DNA from 3 places in the Xanthomonas sp. NCPPB 4467 genome. Region 3 is predicted to be linked to each of the others. Evidence: predicted binding sites of a transcription regulator. Region 3 holds the regulator's gene; each other region holds the start of a gene.
The links. The regulator FliA, encoded in region 3, starts transcription of late flagellar genes. The targets are predictions, from matches to a motif close to TAAAGTTTNNCNNNCNNNGGCCGATAA.
Positions count from the first base shown of each region.

Region 1: a site for FliA is predicted at 1,974-2,000, ahead of ACCQ06_RS01660 (methyl-accepting chemotaxis protein). Genes of this name have one in related genera too.
Region 2: a site for FliA is predicted at 3,198-3,224, ahead of ACCQ06_RS02020 (HD-GYP domain-containing protein). Genes of this name have one in related genera too.

Region 1 is NZ_CM191260.1:395,649-405,605, reverse strand. It holds gene ACCQ06_RS01660 (methyl-accepting chemotaxis protein) at 1-1,945, opposite strand, end outside; gene hrpB (ATP-dependent helicase HrpB) at 2,255-4,756, shown strand; gene ACCQ06_RS01650 (hypothetical protein) at 4,969-5,400, shown strand; gene ACCQ06_RS01645 (pseudouridine synthase) at 5,803-6,378, opposite strand; gene ACCQ06_RS01640 (class I SAM-dependent methyltransferase) at 6,701-7,555, opposite strand; gene ACCQ06_RS01635 (aldo/keto reductase) at 7,789-8,757, shown strand; gene curA (NADPH-dependent curcumin/dihydrocurcumin reductase) at 8,863-9,891, shown strand; gene dkgB (2,5-didehydrogluconate reductase DkgB) at 9,954-9,957, shown strand, end outside.
Region 2 is NZ_CM191260.1:476,577-486,533, reverse strand. It holds gene ACCQ06_RS02030 (SphA family protein) at 1-724, opposite strand, end outside; gene ACCQ06_RS02025 (MarR family winged helix-turn-helix transcriptional regulator) at 862-1,338, opposite strand; gene ACCQ06_RS02020 (HD-GYP domain-containing protein) at 1,882-3,135, opposite strand; gene ACCQ06_RS02015 (MFS transporter) at 3,285-4,550, opposite strand; RNA gene ACCQ06_RS02010 (sX9 sRNA) at 5,057-5,134, opposite strand; gene ACCQ06_RS02005 (gamma carbonic anhydrase family protein) at 5,495-6,040, shown strand; gene ACCQ06_RS02000 (YkgJ family cysteine cluster protein) at 6,097-6,351, opposite strand; gene ilvD (dihydroxy-acid dehydratase) at 6,768-8,606, shown strand; gene ACCQ06_RS01990 (IS5 family transposase) at 8,753-9,733, shown strand.
Region 3 is NZ_CM191260.1:2,576,536-2,586,492, reverse strand. It holds gene ACCQ06_RS11195 (putative bifunctional diguanylate cyclase/phosphodiesterase) at 1-727, shown strand, start outside; gene flhB (flagellar biosynthesis protein FlhB) at 1,451-2,581, shown strand; gene flhA (flagellar biosynthesis protein FlhA) at 2,578-4,671, shown strand; gene flhF (flagellar biosynthesis GTPase FlhF) at 5,485-7,164, shown strand; gene ACCQ06_RS11175 (MinD/ParA family protein) at 7,151-8,035, shown strand; gene ACCQ06_RS11170 (RNA polymerase sigma factor FliA) at 8,032-8,799, shown strand; gene cheY (chemotaxis response regulator CheY) at 8,835-9,227, shown strand; gene ACCQ06_RS11160 (protein phosphatase CheZ) at 9,227-9,853, shown strand; gene ACCQ06_RS11155 (chemotaxis protein CheA) at 9,856-9,957, shown strand, end outside.

The sequences.
Region 1 (9,957 bases), 2.2 Mb from region 3:
GTTCGATGCCCGACGATTGCTCGCGCGAGGCAGCGGAAATCTCGGCGATCAGCGTGGTGACCTGCTGCACCGATTGCACGATGTCCTGCATCGTGCGTCCGGCCTGATCCACGCGTGCGCTCCCGCGCGCCACGCTCTCCACCGATGCATCGATCAACTGCTTGACCTCCTTGGCGGCCCCGGCCGAGCGCTGCGCCAGCGCGCGCACTTCCGAAGCAACTACGGCAAAGCCGCGGCCCTGTTCGCCGGCGCGCGCCGCTTCCACCGCCGCGTTCAACGCCAGGATATTGGTCTGGAACGCGATGCCGTCGATGACGCTGATGATCTCGGCGATCTTCCTGGACGACACTTCGATCTCGCCCATGGTATCGACCACGCTGGCGACCATCTCGCCGCCACGGCCGGCGATCTCGGCAGCGGCCTGCGCACCCCGGCTGGCCTGCTGCGCGGTGTCGGAGTTCTGGCGCACGGTCGAGGTGAGCTCTTCCATCGAGGCGGCGGTTTCTTCCAGATTCGCGGCCTGTTGTTCGGTGCGTTGCGCCAGATCGCTGTTGCCGGCGGCGATTTCTGCCGAGGCGGTGCGGATGGTCTGCGCGGCCAGCGTGATATCGCCAACGATATCGGTGAGGCGTTGCACGGTGGCGTTGGCATCGTCGCGCATCCGCGCGAACACGCCCTGCTGGTTGCCGCGCATGCGCGCGGTCAGATCGCCATCGGCAATGGCCTTGAGCAGCTGCGACAACTCGCCCAGATTCTGGTCCACGTTCTGCATCAGGCCATTGAGGCCCTCGACCATGCCGCGGAATTCGAACTTGTAGGCAGCGGCATTGCCGCGGGTGGCAAAATCGCCGGCCGCAGCGGCGTCCACCAGGCCACGAATTTCGCCATTGATGGCAGCCAGGTTGCGCTTGGTGGTGTCCATCGCATCGGTGATCTGCGCCTTTTCGCCGGGCAGGCGCGGCATGTCCACCGACATGTCGCCCACCGCGTAATGCTGCATCACCTGCAGCATGGTGCCGATCAGGCCCACTTGCGCGCCGATCAACCCGTTGGTGTCATCGACCATGCGGCCGTAAGCGCCGGGAAACGCCTGCGCGTCCATGCGGTAGCTCATCTGCCCGGCGTCGTGGCGCTGCGCCATGTCCGCCTGCGCACTGGAGACATCGGTGAGCGTGTTGACCACCTGCCCCATTGCCTGGCCGAGCAGGCCGATTTCATCGCGGTTGCTGACCGCAGCGTGCGCGGATAGATCGCCGACCGCCACCAGGCGTGCCGCACGCGCGACGTTTTCGATGGGCCGCACGATCGAGCGCCGGATCCACCACCCCAACACCGCCACAAGACAGAGTGCGGCGGCAATGGTGGCCAGTGCCGAATACACCAGCATGCGCTGCGCCGATTGCGAACTTGCCAGCACGGCCGCATCGGCCAACGCCTTACTGCGCGCGACCAACGCCTCCAGCGTCTGGCTGGGCGCGCGGTCCTTGCCCTTGACCAGCTGATCGCCCACCTGGGTGTCGTAACCGGACTCGGCAAACTTGCCCAACGCCGCTTCGTAGCTGGCCTGCAGTTCCAGGTGCGCCTTGGCAAAGTCCTGCGCCAGCGCACGCGCCTGCGGATCGGCCAGCGCGCCTGCCAGTGAGGCGACCGTGCCCTGCACGCTCTTGCCCTTGTCGCGGAAGGCAGTCAGATGTTTTTCGAGCTGTGCGGGGTCGCGGCCACGGATCAGCACGTTCTTCCATTCCTGCACCTGCAGGCGGAAATCGCGGGTGAGTGCTTCGCTGGCCGAAGCCTGCGCCACTTCCACCGGCACCTTGCCGGACAGGCTCAGCCAGGCAGAGCCCAGGCCGCCGAGTGCGCATAACAGGATGATCGACAGGCCAAGCGCAAGGGCGCCCAACAGCTTGCTTTGCAGACTGACAAAACGCGGGGAGGGGGTGGACATGGTCGATCCAGTGACGGGTTCAACCGGGTTATCGACGCCGGCCATGCACTCTGAAGCAGAAAAGCCCCCTGCATTTGCACGCGTCCGGCCCACCGCGCAGCAGACCGAGCGGACGCTGCCGGAGCGGCTAAATGGCGCACATCTTTGTGCACGCAAGGCTCTTGGTCCGCCGCACGTTGCCGGGCAGCGAGCGCTGGCGGCAAGCCCAAACAGTTGCGTTGCCGACAGGTCCTACGCCACTCCCTGACAGGCTTCACCTGCCTCCCCGACCATCGCACCGGCGCGAGCAGGCCCGTATCCTTGCCGCGCATGACCGAACCTGCCTTCCCCATCGCCCCGCTGCTGCCGCAAATCCGCGATAGCCTTGCCGCCCATCCGCGGTTGGTGCTCGAAGCCCCGCCCGGTGCCGGCAAGACCACCCAGGTGCCGTTGGCGTTACTGGATGCGCCATGGCTGGCCGGCCGCCGCATCGTGATGCTGGAGCCGCGCCGGGTGGCCGCACGTAGCGCTGCGCTGTTCATGGCACGCCAGGTGGGCGAGCCGGTCGGCGAAACGGTGGGTTACCGCATCCGCTTCGAAAACAAGACTTCCGCGCGTACCCGGATCGAAGTGGTCACCGAAGGCATCCTGACCCGGATGATCCAGGACGACCCGATGCTGGAACGCGTGGGCGCGCTGCTGTTCGACGAATTCCACGAACGCCATCTGGCCGGCGACCTCGGCCTGGCATTGGCGCTGGACGTGCAGGCACAGGTACGCGAGGACCTGCGCATCGTGGCGATGTCGGCCACGTTGGATGGCGAGCGGCTGGCCGGCTTTCTGGATGCGCCGCGCCTGAGCAGCGCCGGGCGCAGTTTTCCGGTGGAGATCGCACATTTCCCCGCGCGCCGCGACGAAGCGCTGGAACCACAGACGCGGCGCGCCGTGGAGCATGCCCTGCTCACCCATCCCGGCGATGTGCTGGTGTTTTTGCCCGGCCAACGCGAGATCGCGCGCGTGCAAGGCGCCTTGCAGGACGCACTGGACCCGGCCATCCAGGTATTGCCGCTGCACGGCGAGTTGTCGGTGGAGGCGCAAAGCCAGGTGCTGCAGCCGGATGCGCAGGGCCGCCGCCGCGTGGTGCTGGCCACCAACGTGGCCGAGTCGTCGGTGACCTTGCCCGGCGTGCGCGCGGTGATCGACAGCGGCCAGGCGCGCGAGCCGCACTACGACCCCAACAGCGGCTTTTCGCGGCTGGATGTAGCCACCATTTCGCAGGCATCGGCCGACCAGCGCGCCGGCCGTGCCGGACGCGTGGCCAGCGGCTGGGCTTACCGGCTGTGGCCGCAATCGCAGCGCCTGGAACCGCAACGGCGCGCCGAGATCACCCAGGTGGAACTGGCCGGCCTGGCCCTGGAACTGGCCGCCTGGGGCAGCGATGCGCTGCGCTTTGTCGATGCCCCGCCCACCGGCGCGCTGGCGGCCGCGCGCGAATTGCTGCAACGGCTGGGCGCGCTCAGCGACAGCGGCGGCATCACCGCGCTGGGCCGCCGCATGCTGGCGCTGGGCACGCATCCGCGTCTGGCCGCGATGCTGGCGCAGGCCGGCGCTGCATCGCGCCTGGCACTGGCCTGCGACCTGGCCGCGTTGCTGGAAGCGCGCGACCCGCTGCGGCAGGGCGGCGATGGATTGGCCGCACGCTGGCGCGCATTGGCGGCATTTCGCCAGGGCCGTAGCGCGCCCGATGCCAACCGCGGTGGCCTGGCCGCGATCGACAGCGCCGCCAAACAATGGCGCCGCCGACTGCGCTGCGACACCGCCCCACCCACCAGCGTGGAGGCGCACGCGCTGGGCGACCTGCTCGCGCATGCCTTCCCCGACCGCATCGCCGCACGCCACCCCACCGACCCGTTGCGCTATCTGCTCGCCAACGGCCGCAGCGCGCGTTTGTTTGACCACAGCGACCTGCGCGGCGAACCGTGGCTGGTCGCCAGCGAACTACGCTACGAGGCCAGGGACGCCCTGCTGCTGCGCGCCGCTCCGGTCGACGAGGCGTATCTGCGCCGCAGCCTGCCCGAGCGCTTCGTGCAGCAGGACGTGGTGCAGTGGGACGCCGACAAACGCGCCTTGGTCGCGCGCCGGCAATCCAGCTTCGACCGCATCGTGCTCGATAGCCGCCCCGCCGGCCGCGTCGATCCCGCGCAGGCGGCCGGCGCCCTGACCGAGGCGGTGCGCCAGCTCGGCCTGGATGCCCTGCCCTGGACCGAGACCCTGCAGCAATGGCGCGCGCGTGTGTTGTCGCTGCGGGTGTGGATGCCCGAGCTGGAGCTGCCCGATCTCTCCGATGCCGCACTGCTCGCCTCGTTGGACCGTTGGCTGCGTCCGGCCTTGGCCGGCAAGACCCGGCTCGACGCGCTGGATGAGTCCAGCCTGGGCGAAGCGCTCAAGGCCGCACTGCCGTGGGAACGCCGCCAGGCCATCGACCGCCACGCTCCCACCCGCATCAGCGTGCCGTCGGGCATGGAACGCCAGATCAGCTACGCAGTCGACCACACCCAGCAACCGCTGCCGCCGGTGCTGGCGGTCAAGCTGCAGGAACTGTTCGGCCTGGCCGAAACCCCGCGCATTGCCGATGGCCGCATCCCGCTGACCCTGCACCTGCTCTCGCCCGGCGGACGCCCACTGCAGGTCACCCAGGATCTGAAAAGCTTCTGGGCCACCACCTATCCGGACGTCAAAAAAGAAATGAAGGGGCGGTATCCCAGGCATCCATGGCCAGACGACCCCTGGACAGCCGCCGCAACCCATCGCGCAAAACCCCGCGGCACCTGATCCGCCTTGCTGTAGCCCCTCGCCCGCCAGGAGAGCGGCTGGGGTGAGGGGACGGCCGCGCGTTGGTCGTGCAATGCGAAGCGGCATCTCTCTTGCACGCAGGCAACAGCGCTTTTTAACCGTTAGCCAAACGGCGCTTACTGCCGCTAACGCCGCCTATACGCCATTGGCCACAGACTGCAGGTCACGTACTCGGAAAGGAAACGCCTTCAATGAGCAAGCTGACTGTGATCACCGAACGCGCCCTGGAGCGTGCCCTGGAACTGGCCGGCACCGCCGGCGACCAACTGCGTCATGCCGCATCCACTGCGGGCGACCAGGCACGTAGCGCCGGCAGCAGCCTGCGTCATTTCGGTCCGGGCGCCAGCGAATGGCTGAAGACCGGCGTGGCCCTGGGCGCAGTGCGCAGCGGCGGCAAGGCGGCCAGCAAGCTGGTCAAGCGCAACCCGGCCATCACCGTGGCAGCGGCCGTCGCCGGCCTTGGCCTGATCGGCTATGCGGTGTATCGCAAGCGTCAGCGTGGTCAGCAGGTGCTGGGTGGCAACGTGCATCGTCTGGATCGCGAACACGCCAGCAATGCCAATGCACGTCGCGCCGCCTACCAGCGCCGCGCTGCAGTGACGCCGAGCGACGGCGTCGAATAAGACACCGAGTCCGCCGAACAGGCGGATTGCACTCCAGAACGCCACGGCCTCTCGCCGTGGCGTTTTCGTTTGTGGGCAGGCATTGCACAGCGCCGTGTGGCACGCAGCCGCACAGCAACCCACTGCGTTGCCGGATCGCTACGCCGCTTTAGAGCAGCTAAGAAAACGACTGCGCCCATCGTCAGGCGGGCGCGGCCGGTGCTCGGTGCTCGGTGCTCGGTGCAGCATGGACTACCCGTGCACGTACACGCCGGATCCGAGTGCGGCATCCACACCCACGTGAGAGCTGCTCGCTACGTGTCGTCAGCCGCTCGTTGAACGAGGCATGCAATCGCCGCAGTTCGATCGCAGCACTGGCGATTGCAGCCATCGCGCCATCGAGGTGATCGCAACAGCCCAGCGCTATCTACGCGACCCACGCCCCTGTCGCGGGCCAGGCGTGTCATCCACACGCCACTGGCCAGGCGCGAGCGCATCCAGTCTCCAGTCGCCGATCGCCACCCGCACCAGACGCAAGGTGGGCAGACCGACCGATGCGGTCATCCGACGCACCTGACGGTTGCGGCCTTCGGTGATCTGCAGTTCCAGCCAGGCATCGGGCACGGTCTTGCGCGCACGCACCGGGGGATTGCGCGGCCACAGCTCCGGCGCGGGGTCGAGCTTGCGCACGGTTGCAGGCCGGGTCGGGCCATCGTTGAGCAGCACGCCATCGCGCAGGGCTTGCAGCTGTGTCTCCTGCGGCTCGCCTTCCACCTGCACCCAGTACGTCTTGGGCTGCTTGTGCCGCGGGTCGGTGAGCCGATGCGCCAATGCACCATCGTCGGTAAGCAACAACAGTCCTTCGCTATCGTGATCCAGGCGGCCCGCCGCGTACACGTCCGGCGGCAGGCCGAACTCGCCCAATGTGCGCTTGGGTGGCTGCGAGCGGTCGCTGAATTGCGACAGCACGCCATAGGGTTTGTTCAACAGCACCAACATGGACAGCCCTGTGACAAGGAGAGCGCTGCGCATGGCGATCGCCGCGCGTGGCTGTGTAGCGTAGGCAAGATGCGCGCAGCCAGCAGTGCGATCGCTGGCGTGCCATGACAGGGAAAGAACAGGTCTCTCAGATGTGCACATCGACCATGATCAGCGGCAACGGTTTGCCACGCATCGGGGACCGGATTTTTGAAAACCGCGCAAGAGACCTGCGTTGCGTTCTTGCGCAGCCGGTCATGCATACGTAACCGCAAGCCACAGACAGCTGTTATGCGTAGCAACCACTGCATGCCGGCCACCTCGCCGGCATGCAGACACGTGCTTACTGCTTGACGAACTTCAACGTCATGCGGTCGCTCTCGCCGATGGCCTTGTACTTGGCATCGTCGGCCTTGTCGTGGCTGTTGCTTGGCGGCAACGTCCATACGCCACCGGCGTAGTCCTTGGTATCGCGCGGGTTGGCGTTGAGCTCGCTTTTGCCTGCCAGCTTGAAGCCCGCCGCTTCGGCCATCGCGATCACCTGCGCCTGACCGACATAGCCGCTCTTGTCGTCGGCCGGCACGTCGGTCTTGGCGCGGTGCTCGACCACGCCCAGCACGCCACCGGGCTTGAGCACCTTGTAGAAGCCGGCGAACATCGCCTCGGCACTGCCGGCCATGCGCCAGTTGTGCACGTTACGGAAGGTCAGCACCAGGTCGGCCGAGTTGTCCACGCCGAACGACGGCGACTTGGGCACATACGACACGAACGCCGGCTTGCCATACACCTCGGGCTTGGCCTTGAACTTCTTTTCCAGATCGTCGCGCGCACGCTGGGCGTAATCGCGGTTACGGCCTTCGGGCGCCGACGCCGGGTCGACCACCGCTGCCACGTACTTGCCCTTCTCGCGCAGATACGGCGCCAGGATTTCCGAATACCAACCGCCGCCGGGCGTGATCTCGATAACGGTCTGGGTCGGCTTGATGCCGAAGAACGCCAGCGTCTGGCCCGGGTGACGGTACTGATCGCGCTGCACGTACACACGGTCGCGCCAGTTGCCGTTGATGGCCGCCTGCAACGCAGCATCGGGCGCCGGCAGGCTTGCGCTGTCGGCCGGCTTCATGGCCATCGCCAGCGGCGCACTCATCGCCACCATGACACTCATCACACACGCACAGGCCAGCTTGTTGCGGATCATCGCAGCGCCCTCTTCCGGGTAAAAGTAGCGCGAGCCTAGCACGCGGCCCGGGGCCTGCCATGTGCCCGAATCGCTGCGCTCAGCTGTGGTTCGTATCGCTGTGCATACGCGAGATGTTCATATCCTGTGAGCCGATGCACACGATCGGCGGAACGCTGAATCCACATCGATGTCACACGCATGATCGGTGCGCATGACTATCCTGTCGGCAGTTCGCATCAGGAGCTTGAACGATGACTCACCCCCGCGCACTGGGCCGCTCCGGCCTGCAGGTTCAACCGATCGTCTTTGGCGGCAATGTGTTCGGCTGGAGCGCCGATGAGGCGACCTCGTTCGCCTTGCTGGATGCATTCGTCGATGCCGGCTTCAATCTGATCGACACCGCCGATGCGTACTCCGGCTGGGTGCCAGGCAATCGCGGCGGCGAGTCGGAAACCATCATCGGGCGTTGGCTTGCACGCAGCGGCAAGCGCGACAAGGTGCTGATTGCGACCAAGGTCGCCAAGTGGAGCGAACATCCCGGCCTGTCGCCGGAGAACATCGCAGCGGCGGTGGAAGATTCGCTGACGCGTCTGCAGACCGATGTGATCGATCTGTACCAGGCGCACGAAGACGATGAGTCGGTTCCGCTGGAAGCCACGCTGGCCGCGTTCGGCCGTTTGATCGAACAAGGCAAGGTGCGCGCGATCGGCGCGTCCAATTACAGCGCGTCGCGCCTGCGCGATGCGCTGGATACTTCCGAGCAGTACTCGCTGCCGCGCTACGAAAGCCTGCAGCCCGAATACAACCTCTACGACCGCGCCGGCTATGAAGCCGAGCTGGAACCGCTGGTGCGCGAGCGCGGCCTGGGCGTGATCAGTTACTACTCGCTGGCCAGCGGCTTTCTGACCGGCAAGTACCGCAGCAATGAGGATGCCGGCAAGAGCAGCGCGCGCGGCGCCTCGGTGGTCAAGCAATACGTCAACCCGCGTGGCCTGCGCATTTTGCAGGCGCTGGACGACCTGGCCGCCACCCACAAGGCAACGCCGGCGCAGATCGCGCTGGCCTGGTTGATCGCACGCCCCGGCCTCACTGCGCCGATCGTCAGCGCCACCAGCGTGACCCAGCTGCACGATGTGCTGGCTGCGGCGCAGCTGTCGCTGAGCGCCGAGCAGATTGCGCAACTGGACGCGGCAAGCGCGCCGGAACCGGCTGCCGCGTAACGCCGCCGCAGCGCGAGATCGGCCTGTTTATTCATTCGCGCAGCCACTGCGGTGGCTGTGCTCCCTCGGCCGCGCACGCGCGGCTCCCCTGCGAGGATCTTCCGCATGACATCGATCACCAACCGCCGCATCGTGCTGGCGTCGCGCCCGCACGGCGAACCCAACGCAGGCAACTTCCGTCTCGAAGAAGTCGCCCTGCCGCCCACCGGACACGAGCAGATTCTGGTGCGCAACCGCTTCCTGTCGCTCGACCCGTACATGCGTGGCCGCATGGACGATGGCCCGTCGTATGCGGCGCCCGTGGCGATCGATGCGGTGATGGAAGGCGGCACCATCGGCGAAGTGGTCGAGTCGCATCATGCCGACTATCAGCCCGGCGACCTGCTGGTGCTGCACGGCGGTTGGCAGACCTATAGCCTGCTCACCCCGACAACACCGCTGCGCAAACTGCCCAAGGACGACAGCCTGCCGCTGAGCACCGCGCTAGGCGTCTACGGCATGCCCGGCTTTACCGCCTACGCCGGCCTGCACGAGATCGGCAAGCCGCAGCCCGGCGAGACGCTGGTGGTGGCCGCCGCCAGCGGGCCGGTTGGCGCCACGGTGGCGCAGTTGGCGCGCCTGCAAGGCTTGCGTGTGGTGGGCATTGCCGGTGGCGAAGAAAAGGTGCGCTACCTGCACGAGTCGTTGCAGGTGGATGTGGCACTGGATCACCGTGCCGACGACTTTGCCGCGCAGTTGCGCGCCGCCACGCCCGACGGCATCGATATCTATTTCGAAAATGTCGGCGGCAAGGTGTTCGATGCGGTGCTGCCGCAACTCAACGACTTTGCGCGCATTCCGGTCTGCGGCGTGATCGCCACCTACAACAGCCGTGGTCAGGTACTACCAGGGCCCGATCGCCTGCCGGACTTCATGGGCCAGGTGCTGCGCAAGCGGCTGACCGTGCGCGGCTTCATCCAGCACGATTTCATCCGCCTGATGCCAGCATTTCTGCGCGAAATGGGCCAGTGGCTACGCGAAGGCCGCATCCAGTACCGCGAGCATGTGCTGCATGGCCTGGATGCCGCACCGCAGGGGCTGATCAGCCTGTTGCGTGGCGAAAACTTCGGCAAAGCGGTCGTCGCACTCGACTGATCAATGCGCAGCGCTCTACCGGCTCTTACGATTCCCCATTCCCCATTCCCAAAAGGAACACAATGA
Region 2 (9,957 bases), 2.1 Mb from region 3:
CAAACCCGTCGGGCAGGTTGGGCCGGCGCTCGCTGCGAAAGTTGTAGACGTAGTTGAGGCGTGCGCTGATTTCCCACTTGGGCGTGGGCAGCACCGTCACTGCGTAATTGGGGATCAGCGACCAATAGCCCGAGCCCTGGTTGAGATCGCGGTCGCGGTCGAACTTGCCGATCGGTGCCACCGCGTTGAATTCGAACCGCTGCGAGAACACCGGCCGCCCGTCGCGCATCACCGGCAGCATCTGCAGATACGGGCCGAAGGTCAGATCGCCCACCCCGGCGCCGTTGTCGCGCAAGGTGGCAATGCTGTTGCGACCGAACGAGGCATCCAGATTCACCAGCGGCAGTAGCGTGTTGAAGCCCACTACGCCACCGAACAATTTGTAAGGCGTGACGTACGCGATCTGCGTCAGCAGCAGCGTCGAGTCGATGCGCGGGTTGTCGAACACCGGCACATCGTCGCCGCGTGCATCCTTCACCGAATCCAGCGAGGTCTGGCGCAGGTAGGTGACCACGGCCCAGCCAGGCGTGGTGCGGGTAAAGCCATCCAGAAAACTCGTCCCGCCGGTATTGAGGCCGTTGGTCAACGCCATGCTCTGGGGCACGCCCTGCGCCAGCGCCGCCCCACTCGCAAGCAGCCCCACGAGGCCGAGCGCTGCACGCACCCGCCACGCCGCCTTTACAGCCACGCCACGCACCACCGAGGATCGAATCACGACGCACATCTCCAGCGTTGGAAGGAAACAGCGGGCGTGCCACCTGGCACGCGATCAGGCAGGGGCGATCCCCGCGCTGCGTACGGCACGTGTCATCAAGACATTGGTGAGATCACGCTGGCCGGCAGAGGGCCGGCGCAGTGGGCTTACAGCGTGTCGAGCCGATCCAGGCGATCGAGCGCGCGCAGCAGCGGCGCCTCGCTGGTGCCGAGCACCGCACTGAGCTGCTGTTCCATGCGCAGCACTTCGGCTTCGGCATCGGTCAGCAGGGTCATGCCGGCCGGCGTCAACGACAGATGCTGCATGCGCCGGTCCTGACGCCCGCGTACCTGCCGTAGCAGACGACGCTTGACCAGCCGCGCCACCACGATGGCCAGGTTCGGCGGCGAAACATGCAGCACGTCGCCGATCTGGCGCTGGTTGATGCCCGGATTGCCGTCCACCAGCATCAGCAGAGAGAAATCGACCGGCTTCAGATCGAAGGCGGCAACGCAGTCCTGAAACATGCGCCTCACCAGTAGCTCGGTGCGGGTGATGCGGTAGCCCAGCAGTCGCAGCAGACGCGCCTGGTCCACCACAGTGATGGCATCGGGCAACGGTGCAGCAGTGGCAGTAGCGGGCATGACGGTTCTCGCGACAAAGGCAGCGGGCGGAGCGGTACGCACCATGCGCCCGGTCCGCAACGCCGATCCCCGGCGTGCAGCGCATTGTAGACGCGGCCAGGCCTGCCGATGTGGACACGCCGGCTGTCGATACGTGCCGTGTCCCTGCGCGTGCCGCTGCCGCACCGCCCTTCCACGCACGCGCATGGTCGCGATGCAGCGCTGCGGTGTGCGGGGGACGGTGGTGATCCAGGCACGGCTTGGACATGAGATCCGGTCGGCAAGTGTTTGCGTTTCGGAATAGTTATTTATCATAACTACATTTGCCAAGCTGCAGCGCAGCATGGTCGCGCTCGCTAGTTCATGGACGGGTGCCGGGCAGACGGGAAGGCGGGCGCCCATTGTTCAGGTACTTGAGCCATCGCTCTTTGCGCGTGTCCAAGCCGTCCGGCAGCATCGAGGCCGCCATCCCTGATGCGCAGAAACGCGCTGCGGTGTGTGGGCGAGCGACGCACGCACGCGTCGCGCAAGCAGCATCCCGCAACGCCTGCATGCGCAGCGCGCTTACGGCAGCCAGAGTTTCTCGAGATCGCGGAAGCCCCAGTCGGTCGGGCTTTCCATCTGCGCGATACGGTCCTGACAATCGGGCCGCGACAGGTCGATGTCCTGCACCAGCACGTGGCTGCGCAACTTGGCCGAATAGAACACGCGCACCTTGGGCTTGAGTAGCGCGTCCTGGGTCTGTTCGATCACCACGGCCAATTTTTGCGATTCCAGACGCACCAGCGAGCCGACTGGATAGATGCCCAGCCGGCGCACAAACGCCTGAAAGATCGTGGGGTCGAAGTGACCTTTCCACGACGCCATCTGCTTGAGCGATTCGGCCGGGTCCCAGGCGCGTTTGTACGGGCGATCGGAACTGATGGCGTCGTACACATCGCACACCGCGCCCATCCGCGACATCAGCGAGATGTCTTCGCCGACCAGGCGGTTGGGGTATCCGCTGCCGTCCATCTTTTCGTGATGATGCAGCGCAATTTCCAGCACCACCGCGTTCTGCACGCCGCCGGCCACCAGCAGGCGATGTCCATCCAGCGGATGCTGGCGCATCACATCCATTTCTTCATCGGTGAGCCGGCCGGGCTTGTTGAGAATCTCCAGCGGCGTCACCGCCTTGCCCATGTCGTGCAGCAGGCCGCCCATCGCCGCTTCCACCACCTGCGCCTCGGGCAGACCGAGCTGCCGCGCCAGCCCGCTCATCAGCCCGGCCACAGCCATCGAATGCAGATAGGTATAGTCGTCGGCGGTCTTGAGCCGCGCCACGCTGATCAGGGCCTGCGGATGACGCAGCACCGAATCGTTGATGGCTTCCACCAACGGCATGGCCGCCTCGGTGTCGACAGTGCGCCCCAGCCGCACATCGCGAAACATCGCTTCCACCGTGTCGCGGCCGTCTTCAAAAATGCGCCGCGCCCGCACCACTTCGGCTTCGATCCCGACCTGCGCGGTGACGCTGTTGGTCCGTGCACTGCGCACGGTGGACGCCGGCTCCGGCGGTTCGGGCTCCGGTTCCGGCGTGGGCGGCGACGCTGGCGCATCGCCCGCAGCCTGCTCGCCGACCGCCGCGCCGGTCTCCACATCCAGGCCGCGGGCGGTGTCGATCACCAGTTGCTCGATCCGACTGCCGTGAATCTTGTCCACGTCGTCGGAATCGACCAGAAACGACGTTTTCCAGAACGGATGGTGCACCCACGCGCCCAGCAGCTTGTAGACATACATGCCGGGACGGAGTTGGTCGGAGTCGATGGTTCTGAGCATGCCGGCGCTGGTCTGCACAATGTCCACGGAAGAGTCCGCCACGGGCTTGGCGGTCTTCGGAGTTATCGGCACCGGTCTGGATTTCTTTGGTCTGCGAACGCAACCGCAGCAGCGCGGTCAGCGGTTTCGGGCACCCCCGGCGGAGCGGTTCAGCGCTCCGGCAAGCGCATCGCCACCACCGCAGCAGCGGCGAACAGCAACGGCACGCCACAGGCCAGATACAACATGGCCGGCGACCAACCGGCATCCAGCAGCACCCCCGCGCACAGCGGCGAGGCAATGGCGCCCAGCCGCCCAATCCCGATCGACCAGCCCATGCCGGTGGAGCGCACCGCCGCGGTAAAGACCACCGGCGCCACCGCGTATAGCCCCCCCATCGCCGCCGTCAGGGCCGCACCGGTCAGCAACGCGGTGACAAATGCCCAACTCAGCACCGTGCTGCTCAAGCCGAACGCGACCATCCCGATCGTCACCAGCACCAGTGCGCCGGCGGTGAGCCGCGACAAGCGCCCGCGCAGGGCCAGCCAACTGAATAGCGTACCGCCAACGATGCCGCCCAGGTTCAGCAGCACCCCGCCGGTAAGGCCCTCGGCCGCCGACAGGCCGGCGGTCACCAGCAGCTTGGGCGTCCAGCTGAGCACGAAGTAGAACGCGAACATCAGCAGGAAGAACGCCAGCGCGATCAGCAGCGATTGCCGCCGCAGCTTACCCACGAACAAGGCCGCATACCCCTGCGCCTGCCCTGCCGCCTGCGCAGGTGGCAGCGGCAACTGCGGATGCGGCGCCATCCCCATGCGTGCCAGCACCGCATTGAAGCGCGCATGCGCGTGAGGCGGCCGGCGGGCGATCAAAAAGTCCAGCGATTCGGGCAAGAAGGCCAGCACCAGCGGCACGCAGAGCAGCGAGCCGAGCGCACCGAGCCAGAACACCGATGGCCAGGACCAGTGCTGCACCAGCAGCGCCGCGATCGCGCCCCCGATCGTTGCCCCGACCGGGTAGCCGGTGGCCTGCAGCACCGTCGCCGTAGTGCGCCAGCGTGCGGTGGAATATTCGGCAGCGGTCACCGCCACGCAGGCCAGCATGCCGCCGATCCCGACCCCGGTGAGCGCCCGCAGCGCGCCCAACTGCCACACATCGCCTGCCAGTGCGGATGCGCCCATGCCGACGGTCAGGATGGTCAGACACACCAGGATCAGCGCACGGCGACCGATGCGGTCTGCCAACGGCGCCAGCAACAGCGAGCCGACCGCCATGCCGACCAGCCCGGCACTGAAAAGCGCACCCAGCAGCTTGCCCGACAGCTGCCAGTCCGCCGACACATGCGGAGCGGTGAATGCCATCGCCATCACGTCGAAGCCGTCGAGCATCGTCAGCAGCACGCACACCGCCACGGCCCTCCACTGGAACGGCGTCATGCGCTCCAGGACAAACTGCGTGGACTTGGCGTGTTTTGGAGCATTGGCGTGTCCTGTGAGGGAGCTGATGTGGCGCAGCGTTAGCGCTGGTGCATTCACGCTGCGGCATGGGACCCCGCGCGGACGCACACCTGAAGACCTGGCACGTGCGGCAGAGGCGACCGACACGTGGCAACGGCCTGCACGCTAGGCCGATTGCCGGTGCCATTCAAGGCCGATTACCGCAGTGTTGTGCGCTTATCGGATGCAGACCCGATGGGCTTCGCTTGCGCAGCGCTGGGTTCGGATGTGGGGTCTGCGTTGGCGGTTGCGCCTCCAGGCACAGGGCACGACTGGCGATCAGATCCTGCGCGGTTGCCTTGTTCGTAGGCGCATCGTTCACGCGTTAGCTGCGCGAAGTCGCCTTCAAACGCGAATGTGCGGTGCTTGTCCGGAGTGTCGCGCCACCTTTCGCAAGGCACTTCGTCGGCGAATATCACGGCGACAACGATCTTGCGGCTTGGGGTGGCTGACAGAACGTGGCGAGCAGCTGCCAGGTGGCTATGGACTGCGCGCTCAGAATCGGAGAGTTACGAATGGCTCATACCGATTCCGAACAACCGCCGCGCCTGCCTGGTGGTCGCGCAGCAGTGTGGTCAGGCACTCCTGGTCGCGCCTGCATCGTGATTAACGCACGCGCTGCATCTGTGTCAGATCGCCGGATACACCGCATGTGCACGCAACAGCACCGCAGGCGACCTCGAATCGCGTCACTCACATGCAGCGATAAACCACGGCCTCACCCAACACGCATCGATACGCGCTTCCACCAAAGCATCCACAACGCGCATCCATCATGCCATCTGCCATCGCGCAGCACTGACGCTACCGCAGCAACACACACCGCACAGGTATCATTCACCTGTGTCCGCAGTTGGCGGCACGCTGACTTGCAGGAGAGTGCCGTGACCCCGATCCGCCCATTTCTGGACCACACCCCACAGCTGGGCGCACGCGTCTATGTCGACCCGGCCTGCACCATCATCGGCAAGGTGAGCCTGGGCGACGATGTGTCGGTGTGGCCAGGCACGGTGATCCGCGGCGACGTCAATCACGTGCAGATCGGCGCACGCACCAACGTGCAGGACGGCACCATCATTCACGTCAGCCACCACAGCCCGTTCAACAAGGCCGGCTATCCAACCATCATCGGCGCCGACGTGACCGTCGGCCACGGCACCATCCTGCACGCCTGCACCATCGAAGACCTGTGCCTGATCGGCATGGGCGCCTGCGTGCTGGATGGGGCCACCATCAAACGCTACGGGTTTGTCGGCGCCGGTGCGGTGGTAGGGCCCGGCAAGGTGGTTGGCGAAGCGGAATTGTGGCTGGGCAATCCGGCGCGGCTGGCGCGCGCGCTCAGCGACAAGGAAATCGAAAGCCTGCATTACTCCGCGCAACATTATGTGCGGCTCAAGGATCAGTATCTGAGTGGGCCGGCGGGCGACTGAGCAGGCGCGTGGCCGACTGCTGAATCGCGTCGACGCACCGGCGCGTTGCTGGTTTTTCAGGGCTGCGTGGCGCGCTCCAACGCCGTCAGCATCGTCAACGCCTGTTCGCGCGATGTGCCGCACATCTCCAGCGACGGCCGCAAGTTGCCGCACACTGCCGGGCGCTGCGGCAACCCGAACAACCGGCAGCCCAGCTGTGCGTCCAGTTGCACGCACGCCACCCCCGCCGGCTTGCCGTTGGGCATGCCGGGAATCGGCGAACTGATCGAGGGCGCGATGCAGCACGCGGCACAGCCGGCGCGGCACGACATGGCAGGGGTCATGCGCGCAGTTTAGAGCGGCTAGCAAAACGTAGCGAGCGAAGGTCAGATACGTATGGGCGAGGCACCCGGCCCCGCGATTCGCATGGTTGGCGACGACGCTGCGACCCGAATGCCCCCCCTGACGGTGAGCGCTGTGGTTGTCGTGGCCGCCCCCGAACCCGCGCGCATGCGCGCAGCCTGGAAAACGCGTGTATCGCGCCGCATCGATGAACCGTTTGGGGTGGCCGCAACCCCTGTCTGCCCGCGCGCGCGCCGCATTCGTACTCGTCTGCCGCCGCGCTCGTGCCTGGCGGCTGCGTGCTACCGTGCCCGATCGCCAGAACGCGCCGCGACGGTTGCAGCAGCAACAGTCGCGACGCGCTCTAATTGCCAGCCACCGCTCGCTGATCAGCCGTCGAATCGCCATGCCCGAGTATCGCTCCAAGACCTCCACCCACGGCCGCAACATGGCCGGCGCGCGCGCACTCTGGCGCGCCACCGGCATGCAGGATGGCGACTTCCACAAGCCCATCATCGCCATCGCCAATTCCTTCACGCAGTTCGTGCCCGGGCACGTCCACCTGAAGGATCTTGGTCAGCTGGTCGCGCGCGAGATCGAGCGCGTCGGTGGCGTGGCCAAGGAGTTCGACACCATCGCCGTGGACGACGGCATCGCGATGGGCCATGACGGCATGCTGTATTCGCTGCCTAGCCGCGAGATCATCGCCGACTCGGTCGAATACATGGTCAATGCGCATTGCGCCGACGCGCTGGTGTGCATTTCCAACTGCGACAAGATCACCCCGGGCATGTTGATGGCCGCGTTGCGGCTGAATATTCCGACCGTGTTCGTCTCCGGCGGCCCGATGGAAGCCGGCAAGACCAAGTTGTCCGAACATAAACTCGATCTGATCGACGCCATGGTGATCGCTGCCGACGACAGCGCATCGGACGAGAAAGTCGCCGAATTCGAACGCAGCGCCTGCCCCACCTGCGGCTCGTGCTCGGGCATGTTCACCGCCAACTCGATGAACTGCCTGACCGAAGCGCTGGGACTGTCGTTGCCGGGCAACGGTACCGTGGTGGCCACGCATGCCGACCGCGAGCAATTGTTTCTGCGTGCCGGGCGCGTGGCGGTGGAACTTTGCCACCGCTGGTATGGCGGCGAAGATCCCACCGCACTGCCGCGCGGCATTGCCACCTTCGAAGCGTTCGAAAATGCGATGACGTTGGACATCGCCATGGGCGGCTCGACCAATACCATCCTGCATCTGCTCGCCGCCGCGCAGGAAGGCGAAGTACCATTCGGCATGCGCGACATCGACCGCCTGTCAAAGCGCGTGCCGCAGCTATGCAAGGTGGCGCCGAATACGCCCAAGTACCACATCGAAGACGTGCATCGTGCTGGCGGCATCATGGCCATCCTGGGCGAGCTGGCACGTGGCGGCCTGCTGCACACCAACGCGGCCACGGTGCATGCACGCACCCTGGCCGACGCCATCGCGCAATGGGATGTCACCCAGACCGACGCGGAGACCGTGCACACGTTCTACAAGGCCGGACCGGGCGGCATCCCCACGCAGATCGCCTTCAGCCAGGCCACGCGCTGGGACACGCTGGATACCGACCGCAGCGAGGGCTGCATTCGCGATGTCGCGCACGCGTTTTCGCAGGAAGGCGGCCTCGCCGTGCTGTACGGCAACATCGCCCGCGACGGCTGCGTGGTCAAAACCGCTGGCGTGGACGAATCCATCCACGTGTTCGAAGGCAACGCCCGCGTCTACGAAAGCCAGGATTCGGCGGTCAAGGGCATTCTTGCCGACGAAGTCAAAGCCGGCGACATCGTGGTGATCCGCTACGAAGGCCCCAAGGGCGGCCCAGGCATGCAGGAAATGCTGTACCCCACCAGCTATCTCAAATCCAAGGGCCTGGGCAAGCAGTGCGCCCTGCTCACCGACGGCCGCTTCTCCGGCGGCACCTCGGGCCTGTCGATCGGCCACGCCTCCCCGGAAGCCGCTGCAGGCGGTGCGATCGGTTTGGTGCGCGATGGCGACAAGATCCTGATCGACATTCCCAATCGCTCGATCAATCTGCTGGTCTCCGACGAAGAGCTTGCTAGTCGTCGCGCCGAGCAGGACGCCAAGGGCTGGAAGCCAGTAGAGGTACGCCCACGCAAGGTCACCACGGCGTTGAAGGCGTATGCGTTGCTGGCGACCAGCGCGGACAAGGGCGCGGTGCGGGACAAGGCGTTGTTGGACGGCTGAGATATCTCCGAGCCAGGCCCATGCCGTCCGTCCCCGCAACCGCGGCCATGACCAACTGCACTCCCTGACTTGCGAAGACTTAAGGAACCTCTGAACAAAGCACGGCAGATGCGCGACACTATCCGCCTCGTGTTGAGGAATCATCCATGCAACTGACGTTCGGTGACGCTGAGGGCCTGGGCAAGCGCAAGCAGACCCGGCGCGAGATCTTTCTGGCCGAGATGGAGCAGGTCGTTCCGTGGCAGCAATTGCTCGGTCTGATCGCTGCACACTATCCGGTGTCGGGACGGCCAGGTCGGCAGCCGTACGCACTGGCGACGATGTTGCGGATTCATCTGCTGCAGCAGTGGTATGCGTTGAGCGATCCGGCGATGGAAGAAGCGCTGCACGAGATTCCGACCTTGCGGCGCTTTGCCCAGCTCGGTGGGTTGGACGACATTCCGGATGAGACCACGATTCTCAACTTTCGGCGCCTGCTGGAGACCCATGGCCTTGCCGCACGGATGCTGGAAGCGGTCAACGCACATCTGGCGCGCAAGGGCCAGAGCCTGCGCTCCGGCACGATCGTCGATGCGACCCTGATCGCTGCACCCAGCTCGACCAAGAATGCCGACCATGCGCGCGACCCTGAGATGCATCAGACCAGGAAGGGCAATCAGTGGTATTTCGGGATGAAGGCGCACATCGGCGTGGATGAGTTTTCCGGGTTGGTGCACCACGTCCATTGCACAGCGGCCAATGTCGCCGATGTCACGGTGATGCACACGTTGCTGCATGGCAAAGAAGACAGCGTGTTCGGCGACAGCGGTTACACCGGCGCGGACAAACGCGACGAACTGCAGGCGTGCGACGCTGCATTCTTCATCGCCGCCAGGCCCTGGACGATCCAAGCCATCGGCAAGAAGCGCGAGCGTGCTCGGGCACAGCGTTTGGAACACGTCAAGGCCAGCGTGCGCGCGAAGGTGGAGCATCCATTCCGGGTGATCAAGCGCCAGTTCGGTTACACCAAGGTCCGCTATCGCGGCCTGGCCAAGAACACCGCACACGTGCTGACCTTGTTTGCGCTGTCAAACCTGTGGATGAAGCGAAAGCAATTACTGCCTGCGATGGGGAGCGTGCGCCTGTGATCCGTGGAATTCCCACGGAAAGCGCCAGAAATGGCGAAACTCCGAAGATCCAAACGCGATTCTCCGGAACGATGCGGACATTCTGCCCTCTTAGGCCTCGTTGTTCAGACCTTCCTTAAGGAAAAACCACCCTGCGCCCTTCCCCCGCCTGCGGGGGAAGGTGCCCGAAGGGCGGATGGGGGCAGCCACGCGATCACGCGACAATGCCGACGAACCTAAACCGC
Region 3 (9,957 bases):
GCCCAAATACTGCGCCGACGACGGTCGCCCGATCGGCGCCGAGGCGCTGATCCGCTGGCAGCATCCAGAACGCGGCCTGGTGCCGCCGGACAGCTTCATTCCGCTGGCCGAACGCAGCGGCATGATCGGCCCGCTCGGCAGCTGGGTGCTACAGCAGGCGTGCCGGCAGATGCGCGCGTGGCGCGACGCTGGCCACGGCGACTGGCGGGTGGCGGTGAACCTGTCGGCCACTCAGCTGGCCTCGCCCAGCCTGCTCGATGAAGTGGCCACCACGCTGGCCGAGCATGCGATCGCCCCTGGCCAACTCACCCTGGAAATCACCGAAACCATGGCCATGCGCGATGCCGACGCCTGCCTGCGCACCCTCGGCCAGCTCAATGCACTGGGCGTGCGCATTGCCATCGACGATTTTGGCACTGGCTATTCCGACCTGCTCTATCTGCGCAAGCTGCCCGCGCACGAGCTCAAGATCGATCGCAGCTTCGTGCAGGCCATGGACAGCGGCGCCGAAGACATCGCTATTGTCGCCGCGGTCGTGGCGCTGGCGCACACCATGCGCTTGCAGGTGGTGGCCGAAGGCGTGGAAACCGCCGCACAGCGCAACACCCTGGAACGGCTGGGCTGCGATCAACTGCAGGGCTATCTGCTCGGCCGTCCGATGGAGGCCGACCGCTTCATCGCGCTGGTCGTCGCCCAGCGCGACGGCCCGCGCCGCCTGGCCAGCTGAGCAACAAACGACGTCGAACGACTCCCGGCCCAGCCTTCATGCTCAACGACTCCCAGCAGGCCGAGCACCGGCCTGGACGTGGAGCGGCTGACAGCGCGTAGCGAGCGTCTGCCGGGCAGTGAGCGCAGTGGCGTTGTCGGCCGCATCCTGCGGTCACAGGCCCAGGCCAAGCGCCGAGTAGGTCGAGTGCGCGGTGTCCTCACCGCTCGCGGGACACGCCGTGAGCCCGTCCCTGGGGGCTCGATGGCGGCATCCATGCCGCCAACGGTCCGGCAAGCGGCGAGGACACCGCGCCAGACGGCCGGCGGGTGACTTTGACGAATAGAAGGCACTGCGCCAGACCGTTGCTGGTTGCTTGGTGAAAGCTCTGCACAGCGACTAGCGTGACTGGTCCTTGCCCGCTCACCGTCGCGGGACCCTTGGCGGCATGGATGCCACCAAGGAGCGTACATGGACGTACTTGCAGGGTGTCCTGCGATAGTGGGCAGCAAGGACACTGCAGCCAAGTAGCAGATCAGCGGGCCTGCACCAGAGTGACGTCACCCAGTTTTGTTAGCCGCGCTTTTGTAGACCGACGGGCTGCCCTCGCCCCTCACCGTCGCCACAACCCTCCAGCAGCTCAACGTGGGGCCAGTGCTTTTTTCGATTCTCCAATCCCGATTCCCGCTCCGAAACTGGAACGCCGCTTGCATGAGACCAGGCTGATCCCCCACCGGCACCTCCATGTCCGAGTCCGACGACGGCGGCGAGCGTACAGAGCTTCCCACCGAAAAACGCCTGCGCGAGGCACGTGAGCAAGGCAACATCCCGCAATCGCGGGAGTTGTCCACCGCAGCGGTGTTCGGCGCCGGCGTGTTCGGCCTGATGGCGTTGGCCGGCGGCATCGGCGATGGCGCGGCGGTGTGGATGAAGACCGCGCTCAGCCCCGACCCGAGGATGCGCGAGAACCCGATGGCGCTGTTCGGCCACTTCGGCGACCTGCTGATGCAGCTGCTGTGGGTGATGCTGCCGCTGATCGGCGTCTGCCTGCTGGCCGGGGTGGCCGGCCCGCTGCTGATGAGCGGCCTGCATTTTTCCAGCAAGGCCATCATGCCCGACCTCACCAAGCTCAATCCGGCCAACGGGATCAAGCGCATGTGGGGCAGCAACAGCCTTGCCGAGCTGGTCAAGTCGATCCTGCGCCTGCTGTTTGTCGGCCTGGCGGCCTGGCTGTGCATCTCCAAGAACCTGCACGGCCTGCGCTCGCTGGTGAACCAGCCGCTGGAACAGGCCATCGGCAACGGCCTGCACTTCACCAAGAGCCTGCTGCTCTACACCGCCGGCGCGCTGGTGCTGCTGGCCGCCATCGACGCGCCGTACCAGAAGTGGAACTGGATGCGGAAGCTCAAGATGACGCGCGAAGAGATCAAGCGCGAGATGAAAGAAAGCGAGGGCAGCCCGGAAGTGAAGGGCCGCATCCGCCAGATGCAGATGCAGATGTCGCAGCGCCAGATGATGGAAGCGGTGCCCAAGGCCGACGTGGTGCTGATGAACCCGACCCACTACGCGGTGGCGCTCAAGTACGAAGGCGGCAAGATGCGCGCCCCGATCGTGGTGGCCAAGGGCGTGGACGAAATGGCCTTCCGTATCCGCGAAGCCTGCGAACAACACCGGGTGGCGATCGTCACCGCACCGCCTTTGGCACGCGCCTTGTATAGGGAAGCTCAAATCGGCAAGGAAATTCCCGTGAGACTCTATTCGGTCGTGGCCCAGGTGCTCTCCTACGTCTACCAGTTGCGTGGCTGGAACGGCGGCCCGATGCCGGAATTGCCCTCGCTGGACGTGGATGAGTTCGGTAAGGGAGCCAGCGCATGAGCGCCCAACCCACCCCGCTCAATGCCCGCCGCGTCATGGAGTTGCTGCGCAACGGCCTGGGCGCCCCGCTGGCGCTGATGGCCATGCTGGCCATGCTGATGGTGCCGCTGGCCGCACCGGTGCTGGATGCGCTGTTCACCTTCAACATCGCCATCTCGCTGATGGTGCTGCTGGCGGTGATCTACGTGCAGCGCCCGCTGGAATTCACCATTTTCCCGATCGTGCTGCTGATGACCACGATGCTGCGGCTGGCGCTGAATGTCGCCTCCAGCCGCGTGATCCTGATCAACGGCCAGGACGGCCACGCCGCGGCCGGCAAGGTCATCGAGGCCTTCGGCCAGTTCGTGATCGGCGGCAACTACGCCGTGGGTATCGTGGTGTTCGCGATCCTGACCATCATCAACTTCGTGGTCATCACCAAGGGTGCCGGGCGCGTGTCGGAAGTGACCGCCCGCTTCATCCTGGACGCCATGCCCGGCAAGCAGATGGCCATCGACGCCGACCTCAACGCCGGTTTGCTGACGCGCGAGGAAGCCAAGGCCCGCCGCGAAGAGGTCCGCGAAGAAGCCGACTTCTACGGCGCAATGGACGGTGCCAACAAGTTCATCCGCGGCGACGCCATCGCCGCCATCATGATTTTGTTCATCAACCTCATCGGCGGCATGGCGGTGGGCATGTTCCAGCACGGCATGAGCTTTGTGGATGCCGCGTCCACCTACACCCTGCTGTCGATCGGCGACGGTCTGGTAGCGCAGCTGCCGGCCCTGCTGGTGTCGTCCTCGGTCGCCTTGCTGGTGACCCGCGCCTCGCGTGCGCAGGACATGCGCGGCGCCATGATCAGCCAGGTGTTCGGCCAGCACCGCGCACTGGCGGTGGCCGCCGCCATCCTGGGCCTGGTCGGCCTGGTCCCGGGCATGCCGAACGTCGCGTTTTTGACGCTGGGCCTGATCCTGGGCGTGATCGCCTGGAAAATGTACAAGCGCAGCCTGGTGGTCGCCCCGACCGGCGACCCCGCCAGCGACCCCAAGGCCGCCGCCGCGGCGACCGCCGCGCAGGCCAGCGCCGAACTGAGCTGGGACGAACTGCGCCCGATCGACCCGCTGGGCCTGGAAGTGGGCTACCGGCTGATCCCGCTGGTGGACAAGCACCAGGGCGGCGAACTGATGGCGCGCATCAAGGGCGTGCGCCGCAAGCTCACCCAGGACATCGGCTTCCTGGTGCCGCCGGTGCATATCCGCGACAACCTGGAACTGTCGGCCAACGCCTATCGCCTGCTGGTGCATGGCGTGCCGGTAGCCACCGCCGAGATCTACCCCGACCGCGAGCTGGCGCTGGACCCGGGCGGTGCGCTCGGCCAGCTGGACGGCATTCCCGGCAAGGACCCGGCATTCGGCCTGGATGCCACCTGGATCCAGACCCATCAGCGCTCCTACGCCGAATCGATGGGCTACACCGTGGTCGACCCGGCCACCGTGGTGGCCACGCATCTGTCGCACCTGATCCGCGAACACGCCCCGGAGCTGCTCGGCCACGAAGAAGTGCAGCAGTTGCTTGCCACCCTCGCCAAGACCGCGCCCAAGATGGTGGAAGACCTCACCCCGAAGGCGCTGCCGCTGTCGGTGGTGGTGCGCGTGCTGCAGAACCTGCTGATCGAGCGGATCCCGGTGCGCCAGTTGCGCAAGATCGTCGAAGCGCTGGTCGAGCACGCCCCGCAGAGCCAGGACCCGGCCACCCTCACCGCCGCGGTACGCACCTCGCTGGGCCGCTTCATCGTGCAGGAAATCGCCGGCATGTCTGCCGAACTGCCGGTATTCACGCTGGCCCCGCAGCTGGAGCGCGTGTTGCAGGAATCCACCCACGGTAACGGTGTGGCGCTGGAGCCCGGCCTGGCCGAGCGCCTGCACCAGAGCCTGGCCGATTGCGTCGGCAAACAGGAAGCCCGCAACGAACCGGCCGTGGTCCTGGTCCCCGGCACGGTCCGCGCCGCCCTGGCCCGCCTGGTCCGCCACAGCGTCCCCAGCCTGTCGGTGCTGGCGTATAGCGAAGTGCCGGAAGACAAACGCCTGAAGTTGGTCGGCACGATCAGCTGAGCCGAACGCACATCGTCGTCGCCCCCCTTCCGTAGGAGCGCACCCGGGCGCGACAGCGTTACCGGGACAGCCCCATCGCGCCCAGGTGCGCTCCTACGACGTACTGGGTCATCCGACAACGCGGGTGAGCTTTGATCCAGACGGGTCAACCGCTGGGATACGAGATCCCAAGAAGACAGCACAGCTCGGACTGGACAACGTCGCCGACACCGCTTGTGTAGGAGCGCACCCGGGCGCGACGACTTCACCGGGACAGCCCATCGCGCCCAGGTGCGCTCCTACGAATGTATCAGCGCTCCGGTAGAGCCCGATAGCCTCTATCGCGTTCTCCAGCAATCACAGCAGGCCGGCCACCAACCGCCAACGCCACGCGCCGGAAATCCGCCACTCGGCAAAACCCCCAATCGATTGCATGACACCGACTCCGGGAAGCATGACGCGCGCGACGGTGTCGCGGTGCGCGCAGGCGTTCAATGCACTCCCAGACACCCGATCTGCCCCGCCGTCCGGCCCATGGGCGCAGTCGAACCGGCGACAACGCCGCCAAACATCCCAATCAGGACAAGCACTTAGCGCCGCGCACCCGGCTCAGCATCAGCGCCCAGCCGCCCTCGCCAAAAACCCAGCACCGCCGTTTTGGCACGCCGCGTGCATTAGCTCTGGCGAGACCGCAGACAGCACCACCGCTGCGGGGCGGATGGCAGGACTTGGAACAACCGAACGGGACAGGCAACTCATGACGCTGGCAACACACCCACATTCATCGCGCACCCGTCCGGCGTCCGGCGGGTCCCGTTCCTGGAGGCACGTGGCATGAAGATCAAACGCTTTGTCGCCCCGGACATGCGCACCGCATTCCGCATGGTGCGTGAAGAGCACGGCCCGGATGCAGTGATCCTATCCAACCGTCGTACCGCTGAAGGCATCGAGATCGTCGCCGCCAGCAACTACGACGAAGAACTCGTGCAGCGTGCACTGGAAACCGCACGCTCCGATGCGCCGATCACCCACACCGCTCCGCTGCAGCAGGCGCCCGTGCAGCAGGCTCCGGTGCAGGCCGCCGCCCGCCCCGCCGCTCCGGTGCATGCCCCGCTCAAGCCGGCCGCCGAGAACGGCATGAGCCACCGCCAGCGCGTTGCCAGCGCCGCCGAAGACATGATCGCCGCCATGGCGCTGCGTCAGCCGGTCAGCGTGCCGCGCCAGTCCCCGGTGGCCGCCCCGATCCGCAGTGCGGTGCCGATGCCGGCCGTGCAGGACGTCGCCGCCCCGGTTGTGCAGCGTCAGGAACACGCGCTGTCGGCGGTGCCGGAACAGCTGTTCGCCGACTTTTTGACTACCGCCCCGGTGCAGCGCCCCGCCGTGCAGGCCGCTCCGGTGCAGGCGCCGACCCCGGTCGTTGCCGCCGCCCTCGCCGCCCCGGCTTACGCCGCACATGGGCAGGACGACGATGCATTCGCCGACGAAGCCGACTTCGACCTGGACGACGCGCTGCCGCAAATCCTGCCGCCAGCCGCGTTGCCGCCGATCGTCGTCGCCCCCGCCGCGCTGGCCGCGGTGCCGGTGGCCGCCGCACCGGTCCCGCAGAACGACGAAGAACTCAAGCAGCTGCGTGGCGAACTGGCGCTGATGCGCCAGATGATCGAGCGCGAAATGAACCGCCTCACCGACGAGCGCCTGCGTGGCTCCCCGGTGCGTGCGCAGGCGCTGGAGCTGATGGACGACTACGGCTTCGATGCCGGCCTGACCCGCGATGTCGCCATGCAGATCCCGGCCGATACCGAATTGCACCGCGGCCGCGGGCTGATGCTGGGCCTGCTGTCCAAGCGTCTGCCGGTGGCTCCGATCGACCCGCTGGAACGCGGCGGCGTGATCGCCCTGGTCGGCCCGACCGGTGCCGGCAAGACCACCACCATCGCCAAGCTGGCGCAGCGCTTCGCCGCCCAGCACGCCCCGCGCGACGTGGCCCTGGTCACCACCGACACCTTGCGCGTCGGTGGCCGCGAGCAGCTGCACAGCTACGGCCGCCAGCTCGGCATTGCCGTGCACGAAGCCGATAGCGCCGACAGCCTGCTCGCGCTGCTGGATCGCCTGCGCGACTACAAGCTGGTGCTGATCGACACCGCCGGCATGGGCCAGCGCGACCGCGCCCTGGCTGCCCAGCTCAACTGGCTGCGCGCCGCCCAGCAGGTCACCTCGCTGCTGGTGCTGCCCGCCAACTCCCATTTTGCCGACCTCGACGAGGTCGTGCGCCGCTTCGCCCACGCCAAACCCCAAGGCGTGGTGCTGACCAAACTCGACGAGACCGGCCGCTTCGGCAGCGCCTTGTCGGTGGTGGTCGACCACCAACTGCCCATCACCTGGGTGACTGACGGACAGCGGGTCCCCGACGACCTGCACCGCGCCAATGCCGCCAGTCTCGTTCTTCGTCTTGAAGATTTACGGCGCGCTGCCGATAAGCCCTGTACTCCGGAGCACAACCATGCAGTCGCGTGAATACGCAAAGCTGACCAACGCCTTCCCCCTGACGGCGACCCGTCCCGAGCCCTTGGGCCCGGTGCGCACGATTGCCGTGACCGGTGGCAAGGGCGGCGTGGGCAAAACCAACATCTCCGCCAACCTGGCCGTGGCGCTTGCCGACATGGGCAAACGCACGCTGCTGCTGGACGCCGACCTTGGCCTGGCCAACCTGGATGTGGTCTTGGGCCTGTCGCCCAAGTTCACCCTGGCCGACCTGATCGCCGGCCGCTGCACGCTCGATGAAGTGATCATCGAAGGCCCGGGCGGCGTGTTGGTGGTGCCGGCCGCCTCCGGTCGCCGCCACATGGCGGAACTGGCTCCGGCCCAGCACATCGGCCTGGTCAATGTGTTCTCCGAACTGGAACGCGACCTGGACGTGATGGTCATCGACACCGCCGCCGGCATCACCGACAGCGTGCTGACCTTCTGCCAGGCCGCCCAGGACACCGTGGTGGTGGTCTGCGACGAGCCGGCCTCGATCACCGACGCCTACGCGCTGATCAAGGTGCTCTCGCGCGAACGCGGCGTGGACCGCCTGCAGATCATCGCCAACATGGTGCGCGACCCCAACGAAGGCCGCCTGCTGTACGACAAGCTCTCGCGCGTGTGCGAAAAGTTCCTCGGCGATGTGTCGCTGAACTATCTCGGCCACGTGCCGCAGGACGACTGGTTGCGCCTGTCGGTGCAGCGTCAGCAACCCGTCATCAAGGCGTATCCCGCCAGCCCGTCGGCGCAGGCCATTGCCGAAATCGCACGCCGTACCTCGCGCTGGCAGGCTCCCACCGTGCCGCGCGGCAACGTCGAGTTCTTTGTCGAACGCATCATCCAACGGGGAGTGGCCGCATGAGCACTGCTACCGCAACCACGGCCAGCGCGCAGTACCGCGCCGTGCAGCGCAATAACGCCAACGACGTGGTGACCCAGCACGCCGATCTGGTCCGCCGCATCGCCCACCATCTGGCGGCGCGTCTGCCGGCCAGCGTGGAAGTGGACGATTTGATCCAGGCCGGCATGATCGGCCTGATCGAAGCCTCGCGCAGTTACGACTCCGACCAGGGCGCCTCGTTCGAAACCTACGCCTCGATCCGTATCCGCGGCTCGATGATCGACGAAATTCGCCGTGGCGACTGGGTGCCGCGTTCGGTGCACCGCCGTGCCCGCGACGCCGCCGCCGCCGTGCGCAAGATCGAGCAGAACACCGGCCGCGCCGCCGCCGCCACCGAAGTGGCCGCCGCGATGGAAATGCCGCTGCCCGATTACCTGCGCCTGATGGAAGACGCCGCACGCGGCCAGGTGCTGAGCCTGGAATCGCGCATCGAAGATCACGGCGAGCTGGACACCACCGCCAAGGGTGGCCCCAACCCGCAGCAGATGATGGAGCGTGGCGAATTCGGCCGCGAGCTGGGCAAGGCCATCGGCCAGTTGCCCGAGCGCGAGCAGCTGGTGCTGTCGCTGTACTACGAACAGGAATTGAACCTGAAGGAAATCGGCGCTGTGCTCGGTGTCAGCGAGTCGCGCGTCTGCCAGATCCATGGCCAGGCCGTGGTGCGTTTGCGCGGCCGCCTCAAAGTCTTCGAACTGGCCGATGCCGGTGTCGAAATTGACGACTAATTTTTTCGCGTATTTTTTCGTATTAGGAGCTTGATGTGAATAAGAACATGCGGATCCTGATCGTGGACGACTTCTCGACGATGCGACGTATCGTCAAGAATCTGTTGGCAGATCTCGGCTTCACCAATACCGCAGAGGCCGAAGACGGCAACAGCGCGCTGGCTGCATTGCGCGCGGGCCCGTTCGATTTCGTGGTGACGGACTGGAACATGCCCGGCATGACCGGCATCGACCTGCTGCGCAACATCCGCGCCGACGCCAAGCTCAAGCACCTGCCGGTGATGATGGTGACCGCCGAAGCCAAGCGCGAGCAGATCATCGAAGCGGCGCAGTGCGGCGTCAACGGCTACATCATCAAGCCGTTCACCGCGCAGACGCTGGAAGAAAAGCTGGGCAAGGTGTTCGAACGTCTGGCGGCGACCGCCTGATGAACGCCACCGTGGAGACCAATGCCGAACGCGCTGCGTTGATCGAGCGTCTGCAAGGTGCACTTGATGCACTGGAAAGCGGTGACGAAGCTGCGTGGAAGCGCGAGGTCGATCACCTCGCCGCCCTGCGCACGCGTCCGATGATGCAGGGCCTGAGCCGGCTCGCGCGCGAACTTGGGCAAGCGCTGGGCGAGCTGCCCACCGTGCCCGAAGAAGCCGGCGAACTGGACGATGCCTGCTCGCGCCTGGACCACGTGGTGGAAATGACTGAAAAGGCCAGCCATCGCACCCTGGATCTGGTCGAAGAATGCCGCGAGCTGGCCAACAAGCTGCGCGACGGCGGTCTGAATCAGGACCAGGGCGCGCTGATGGACCAGATGCGCCACAACCTGACCGAGCTGTCGCTGGCGCAAAGCTACCAGGACCTCAGCGGGCAGATCATTCGCCGCGTGGCCGGGATCGTGCGCCGCGTGCATGAAGGCTTCGGCGCGCTGGGCCTGCCGCCCAAGAGCACCGAGCCGAAGAAAGACGACGGCGGTCTTGCCGGTCCTGCGGTCAAGGGCCTGGACCGTCACGCGGTGTCGCAAGACGACGCCGACGATTTGCTGTCCGGATTGGGGTTGTAACCATGAGTGCTGTTCCAGACGATATTGCTGCCGATTTCATCGTCGAGGCCCAGGAAATCCTGGATCGCCTCGGCGAACAGCTGGTGTCGCTGGAACAGGCGCCA